DNA from 2 places in the Paenibacillus sp. Y280 genome. Region 1 is predicted to be linked to the other one. Evidence: riboswitches for the same ligand, from Rfam matches in the RefSeq annotation. Region 1 holds a riboswitch; the other holds the start of a gene.
The links. A riboswitch is a leader RNA that binds a small molecule or an ion and turns the genes downstream of it on or off. The one in region 1 is predicted to bind ZMP and ZTP.

Region 1 (3,800 bases):
AAACAAGCAAAATAAAAAAAGACCTATTCGGCACTAAAGTGCCAAATAGGTCTTGCTTATATTAATTCAAATGAAAATTAGTATTTCATTTCAGGATAAAGCGGGTACTGCGCAGTCAGGTCACGAACCATTCCGCGAGCTTTCGCAAGCACTTCTTGATCCTGTGGGCTGTTAAGCACTAGCGCGATCACTTCCGCAATGACCTTCATTGCTTTCTCGTCCATGCCGCGAGCCGTTGCTGCAGGCGTACCAATGCGGATACCGGATGTAACGAATGGGCTGGTTGGATCGAATGGAATTGCGTTTTTGTTTACTGTGATGCCTACTTCATCAAGCACATGCTCTGCTGCTTTACCTGTAATGTTCAGGCTACGCGTGTCAAGCAGCATCAAGTGGTTGTCAGTACCGCCGGATACGATGTTAAAACCTTTTGCCACAAGCTCTTCGGAAAGAACCTTTGCATTTTTAACAACCTGTGCGGCATATTGCTTGAATTCCGGTTTTAGAGCTTCGCCAAAAGCAACTGCTTTTGCTGCGATAATATGCATCAACGGGCCGCCTTGCGAGCCTGGGAATACCGCTTTATCGATTGCCGCTGCCCAAGGCTGGCGACAAAGGATCATACCGCCGCGCGGTCCGCGAAGCGTTTTGTGCGTTGTTGTCGTTACGAAATGCGCGTGAGGCACTGGGCTTGGGTGCAAGCCTGCTGCTACCAAACCAGCAATGTGCGCCATATCAACCATAAACAATGCGCCTACATCAGACGCGATTTTGCCAAGCTTCTCGAAATCGATTGTACGCGGGTAAGCACTTGCGCCAGCTACGATCAAACGAGGACGGTGTTTGAAAGCAAGCTTGCGAACTTCTTCGTAATCGATTGTGAAGGAATCCTCTTGAACGCCGTATGCCACGAAATTGTATAGCAAACCGGATGCGTTGACCGGACTGCCGTGCGTCAAGTGACCGCCATGCGCCAGGTTCATGCCGAGAACCGTATCGCCAGGCTGCAAAGCTGCGAGGTAGACAGCCATATTCGCTTGCGCGCCGGAGTGAGGCTGAACGTTCGCGTGCTCAGCACCGAACAATTCTTTCGCACGATTACGAGCGATGTCCTCAACGATATCCACATGCTCACAACCGCCGTAGAAACGTTTGCTTGGGTAGCCTTCTGCATATTTGTTCGTCAGCACGCTTCCCATTGCTTCAAGTACCGCTTCGCTAACGATATTCTCGGATGCGATAAGCTCGATATTATCACGTTGGCGATCAAGCTCAAGGCCTAGCGCTTTTAGAACTTCGGGATCTTGGTTGCGTAAATTTTCCATTTCAATATTCCTCCTCAAGTTAGACAGCCTGTATTTAAAATGGTATAAATCAACTCATTATGGCTCTATCATGTAATCTACTCGCATGTTCCAGCTGATTGCTCCGCCGATATATTCGTTTCCAGCTCATATACCGCGCGGGAACCGCCAATGAGCTTCGGTCTCGTCACGGCCATCGTCACGTGAGCTTCGCCAATACTGCGAATTGTCGGACGAACCGGAACCGCAACCCGCTTCAAATGCATGCCAATGAACGTATCGCCGATGTCGATGCCGGCATGCGCCTGCACAGTCTCCACCAAGCAAGCCGACTCCAGCTGACGATAGGCGAATGCCGCCATCGATCCGCCTGCTTTTGGAACCGGCACCGCGCCTACGATATCAAGGCCATAACGCTCTGCGGCAGCACGCTCGATAACGAGCGCACGATTCAAATGCTCGCAGCATTGATATACCGGAATGAAGCCAATCTTTCTGCGAACAGCTTCCACGCCTGCATAAATCTGCTCTGCCGTATCCGTTGTTCCCGCTGTACCGATGCGGTGGCCCAGCACTTCACTTGTACTTACACCAATGACGAGCAGTTGACTCATAACGAGACTGCCCGCGGTCACCAGCTCCCGCACAATCGTCTCTACTTGCTCTGCAATGACTCCTGGTTGTACATGGGTGTTCTCACTCATTGCGTTTGCCCCCCAATTAGGACTGGCTATATTGCTCTTCGATTTGCATCACTTTATTTACTCGGCCTACATGACGCTCTCCGTTGGAGAACGGTGTCTCCAGCCAAATACGAATAATTTCCAAGGCTGCTCCAGGGCCGATAACACGTTCCCCAAGCGCCAATACATTCGTGTCGTTATGCTCGCGTGTAGCTTTAGCCGAGAACATATCATTTACTAGCGCGCAGCGGATGCCCCGCACTTTATTTGCAGCAATCGACATGCCGATTCCTGTCCCGCAAATCAATATACCCCGCTCTGCTTTGCCGCTCGTAACAAGGTCGCATACGGGCAATGCATAGTCCGGATAATCAACCGATTGGTCGCAGCTGCAACCTACATCTTCAATTTCATGACCGAGCGATTGAAGAAAAGGGACAACCTCGTCCTTCAAACGATAACCGGCATGATCGGCACCAATAGCAATTTTCAACGCAAAAGACCTCCTTCGAAATGATACATCACAGTGCTAGTATACCTATTTTAGCAAAAAAAGACGAAAAAAGAGCATGACATGCTTATCAGCATGCTGCTCTTTGCCCAGGCGACCGGCCGTATATTCCGATGCTCCACCGTGGTTTAACCCACTTCCGTCGCCAGTTACATCGGAAACCGTATATTGTCTTTTTATAATAGCTGAACATTCGTGAAAAATCAATCTATATCATGAGCGGCATTTGTGGAATTATTTCTTAGAAAGCTTGTCCAGCAGCTTCACGAGCGCATCCTCAATTTCATTCGCGCTGGTGCTGTAAACCGACAATGAGCCTCCGAAAGGATCCACGATGTCGAAGCTTGGAATACGGCGCTCCAGCTCCAGCAGCCGGCTTCTCTCTGCCGAGGTCAATTGCTGACCAAGCGCTTGCTTCATATGGAGCTCCGAATAAAGCCGCTCAAGTTCCTCAATATCGGCGAGCACGCGCGCATCCTGATTCGTGTATTCTTTTAAGGTATAGGTTTTGTCGACCGCCTCCGGATGCCATTGCAGCAGCCCTCGCTTGTGGTTAGCCGTCATCGTCAAAATAATATCAGCCCAGTCGACTGCCTCGCTCGTCAGCGCAAGAGACGTGCTATTATGATCAATGTCGCGTTGTCTAAGCGTCTCTACTGCATGCGCAGAGACCGGCAGTCCGTCGATTGTAGATATGCCCGCGGAACGTACAGCAACCGTAATGTTTCTCAGAGCAGCCATCCGGCGCAGCATAGCCTCCGCCATCGGCGAGCGGCATGTATTGCCGGTACAAACAAATAAAATACGCTTCACACTGCCAACTCCTTTTCTACCCGATTCGAAATGTCGGTCCATCTAAAAAATAAACAAGATGCCAAAGATGAACAATATTCCTCCGCCAATGGCTTCGCCGTATTCGCCAAAATTACCGCTTACCTTACGTCCAAGCATCAAGCCCAGCACCGACATCAGACCGCCAAAAAAACCGAACAGCAGAATGGTCGTCCATATATTAGCCGCAAACATGCCAAGCGTTATCCCTACGGAGAAGGAATCGATACTGACGCTAAGCGACAGCACCGTCAAGCCCCATAATGATCGATGGTCAAAAGATTGCACCGCGTCCCCGCGCAGCGAGCTGTATATCATATGCCCGCCGAGCAGCACCAGCAATACACCAGCGGCAGTCGTTGCGACATCCCCAAGCAGGCTGCCCACATACTGCCCGGTAAATATGCCTGCAAGCGGCATTATAACATGAAATAATGCGATCACAAGGCCGAGCTTTAGTATATCCAGCAG
Region 2 (3,800 bases), on a different contig from region 1:
CCATGACGATTTCGCTACGATCCGGCGGGAATTTATTATGCATCAATTCATGTTTAGAGAAAACGATATTTACGAACTGAACCCGCAAGAAATGTGGGCAAAATGGGAGACATTAGCTTAAAGCTGGCGGAAAAATTAAATATACCTGTTTTGTGCCTGTAAAATTTGGAGCAATCGGGCTAAGATGAACGTATTCCATCCATTAAGGGAGCTGTTCGATTGTCTGATAGAGGTGAACTTGTTTCACAGGTGCTGATTACTGCGGAGAAGCTTGGGTTTACGGACATTGATCCCGTTATTTTAAGTGAAGGCGGAAATTTGATCATTCATTTGGCTCCTCATGCGATTACTGTTCGAGTGGCTGTTGTTCTTTCTGAGAAAAACGCAGAGCTTGCACATGATATTCTCGAGCGCGAGCTGCAGGTGGCCAATCATTTGCACCATAATGGCGTACCAGTACTGCTGCCGATTCCAAATGCAGGACCTCATCGTGTTGGGAGCAGGTGGGCGACATTTTGGCATTACGCGCCTCCTGCACCATTGGAGCCGCTTTCGCCAAGCGAGGCAGTTGAACTCGTTAATGCTCTTACCTTAGCGATGAGTGGCTTCACTGCGTGTACCATCCCTGTTCTCGGTGTATGGGAAAGGGCCTATGAGTCGGCTTCAAGGCTCATTGAACAGACAGATCCTCGTATCCAAGCTTTGCTGTCGATTTTTTGGGAGATAGACAACCAAATGCGAAGGCTTGAACCTGAAGCTCTGATGCCAGCTCATGGAGATGCGCATGCCCGAAACTTGCTCCCGAGTCCAGAAGGCTGGAAATGGATCGATTTTGAGGATGTATGCTACATGCCGGCTTATTGGGATCTAGCCTCTTATGTCAGTAATCTTGTCTTATTTGGAGGATTACAAGAGCCAACCTACGCATACATGATGAGCAGTACGGAAATCATTGCCGGCCAACCGTCGTTTACGTTCGCCCTTACGGCAAGGACCCTTGCGGCTACTGTATCCAACCTGGATTTAGCTTTGGCAGGAGATGGGGATTTGGCATTTGCATTCAAGCAGTTGGAGCATGCAGAGCACTTTCTACGTCGAATTAATCCAAGCCTAATGCTTCCCAATGCATAGCAAAAAAGGAGCTGTCTCATAAGGACTAAACTCGAAATCGTGGTGCATGGGCTATTCCTGTGCCAGAGGGCGGTGATGGAAAAGAGAGCTGCAGCGGACAGAGAATCCTTTATTTTTCTAATTCAACGATTATTGTGGCATTCGCGGACTCAGGATCCGCTAATCACTCAGAAAACCCCATTCTAACCTCGTTTAGATGGAGGGACGGATCTCCTGTCCTCTTATTACGCTAAAAGGGTCAAAACGCAAATATACCAGAACTACTGTCCGCTCGAAAGCTCGTTTTTGGATGCAAGGCTATCGTTTTCAGAAAAAAACATTGCATTCTGCCCATTTTCCTCATACAATAAAGTAAATATCTGGTATGTGCGACTGGCGTAAACGTGGACAACCACAAGGGAGCATATATTCATATCGCCGTACGCCTGGGCAAAGTATTTGATCCTCGATCAAGTGCTTTTTTTATTTTAACGATGATGAAAGGTCAGGTGTTCTGGTATGAGGATCGCATTCATTCTATATGATCAGATGACTACGCTGGATTTTGTCGGTTTTTATGATGCAGTAACGAGATTAGGGAAGTTCGAAGCAGAAATGAAGATGTCATGGGATTTTTGTTCGAACAAAGAGCTGATTACGGATGATCGCGGACTGACTATGAAGATAGACCGGGTTCTTCCTGACCTGTCAGCCTATGATTTACTATTTATCCCGGGCGGCTTTTCGACAAGGCAGCTAAGATATGATGCCGATTTTATAGCATGGATTCAAACTGCACGTGATGTGGAGTACAAGGTGTCGGTGTGCACAGGAGCATTAATTTTGGGTGCTGCGGGTTATTTGCATGACAAAAAAGCGACAACAAATCCGTCTGCTTACGAGCTGCTGGCGCCTTATTGCGCAGAGGTGATTAAGGAGCGTTACGTGAGGGATGGGAATGTTTTTACGGGCGGAGGCGTCTCGGCTTCTATTGATTTGGGTCTATATGTCGTGGAATCTCTTATTAGCGCTGAGGCAGCTAGGCAAATTCAAGAAAAGATGGATTATCCCTACTACACTGCTGCGAGAAACTGATAAGATTTTTGCGGAAAAATGTTGCTTGGGTAACTTTCGTCAAAGTATTATAAACGGCAGTACAGGGGCTTCGCGAGCAAGCTGGCAATGAAAGGCTGTTGTCAGGCATTTCCGCCAAGTATACAATGTGTAAGGGGAAATAGACAATAATTATTCAAGGAGAGTGCAAGAGGTTTGTCATCAGGTGTAATTGCAAGAGGTTCGGTTTCATTTCGTTTTCGTTTAATTACTTTGCTGCTGGTCGTCGTAGTCGCGGGCATGAGCCAAGGGCTGTTGCTGCCGCTGCTGTCTATTATGCTGGAGGACTCCGGCATTTCATCGGATATGAACGGTATTAACTCGGCTGCTATGTATATCGGCATTTTCTGTACGATGTTTTTCGTGGAGAAGCCGGTCATGCGTTTTGGTTACAAAAAAGTGATCGTAGCAGGGATTGCGTTAGTTACGCTTGCGAGTCTGCTCTTCCCATTCACAGAGTCGCTAGCTATATGGTTCGTCTTGCGTCTGCTTGTCGGCGTAGGCGACAGCTCGCTCCATTATGCAACTCAGCTATGGATTGTAAGCTCAAGCCCCGCTGATCGGAGAGGGAGATATATTTCTCTATACGGTATGGCATACGGTCTTGGCTTCAGTATAGGGCCGCTTGGCATTAATCTTCTACCGCTTGGAAGATCGGTTCCGTTTGTTGTTTCCTGCCTATTTTTTGTCACGGTTCTTCTGTTAGTTCTGCGGATGAAAACTGAGATGCCCGAGCGAGCTGCAAGAGGCGCTGCGGCGGAAAATCGGTTCGTGAGAACGTATCGCATGGCGTGGTTTGTGCTTATACCGGGCTTCCTGTACGGCTTGATGGAAGCTTCCATGAACAGCAGCTTCCCGCTGTACGGCTTGCGCATCGATTTAAGCCAGCACTGGATCTCCCTGCTGTTATTGGCTTTCGGCGTTGGAAGCCTGATCCTGCAGCTGCCGCTTGGCATCATGAGCGACCGAATCGGGCGAAAGCCGGTGCTAATTGCCTGCGGTATAATCGGATCGCTAGCTTTCTTCGCGATACCTGCTGCTGGCGGCAATGTTGCAATGCTTCTCGTGCTATTCGTAATTGCCGGAGGAGCAGTCGGATCGTTCTATTCGCTCGGTCTTGCCTATGCCGCGGATATATTGCCTCGCGCTATACTGCCAGCGGCGAATGTGATCGCATCGATCCACTTCAGCCTTGGCAGCATCATGGGGCCGACTCTCGGAGGTTATGGCATACGCTATATTTCCGATTCTGTAAACTTTCTATTCTTGGGCGCTACATTCCTCATTTTTGCAATGCTCGGCTTCGGATTTCGTCCAAATAGGCGAGCGGAGGATGTGAAAGCGTCGATGTAGGACATTTTAGTCATAGAAGCAGCAAGCTCAACAAACAGCATGATTAACAAACTAGTGTGTGATTAACAAACCAATGAACGATTAACAAACTAGTGTATGATTAACGGGAAAAGCTCCTGTTATTTCAAAACATTTCAAGCGAAAATGGTGTTTAGATGGATTTTCTCCTGTTAATTTTCAATTTTTTACCTAGTTCGGGTGAATTTGATCCTTTTAACGGGAGG

Region 2: another riboswitch for ZMP and ZTP. It lies ahead of AC1TPC_RS21785 (DJ-1/PfpI family protein); the one in region 1 lies ahead of rpiB (ribose 5-phosphate isomerase B).

The regions. Positions count from the first base shown of each region.
Region 1 covers NZ_JBXCIW010000014.1:8,470-12,269, reverse strand. The annotation lists gene AC1TPC_RS17860 (serine hydroxymethyltransferase) at 78-1,325, opposite strand; gene AC1TPC_RS17855 (TIGR01440 family protein) at 1,403-2,008, opposite strand; gene rpiB (ribose 5-phosphate isomerase B) at 2,025-2,480, opposite strand; ZMP/ZTP riboswitch at 2,579-2,661, opposite strand; gene AC1TPC_RS17845 (low molecular weight protein arginine phosphatase) at 2,733-3,311, opposite strand; gene AC1TPC_RS17840 (manganese efflux pump MntP) at 3,354-3,800, opposite strand, start outside.
Region 2 covers NZ_JBXCIW010000022.1:14,705-18,504, forward strand. The annotation lists gene AC1TPC_RS21775 (DUF2087 domain-containing protein) at 1-121, shown strand, start outside; gene AC1TPC_RS21780 (phosphotransferase) at 220-1,131, shown strand; ZMP/ZTP riboswitch at 1,490-1,569, shown strand; gene AC1TPC_RS21785 (DJ-1/PfpI family protein) at 1,630-2,205, shown strand; gene AC1TPC_RS21790 (MFS transporter) at 2,380-3,576, shown strand.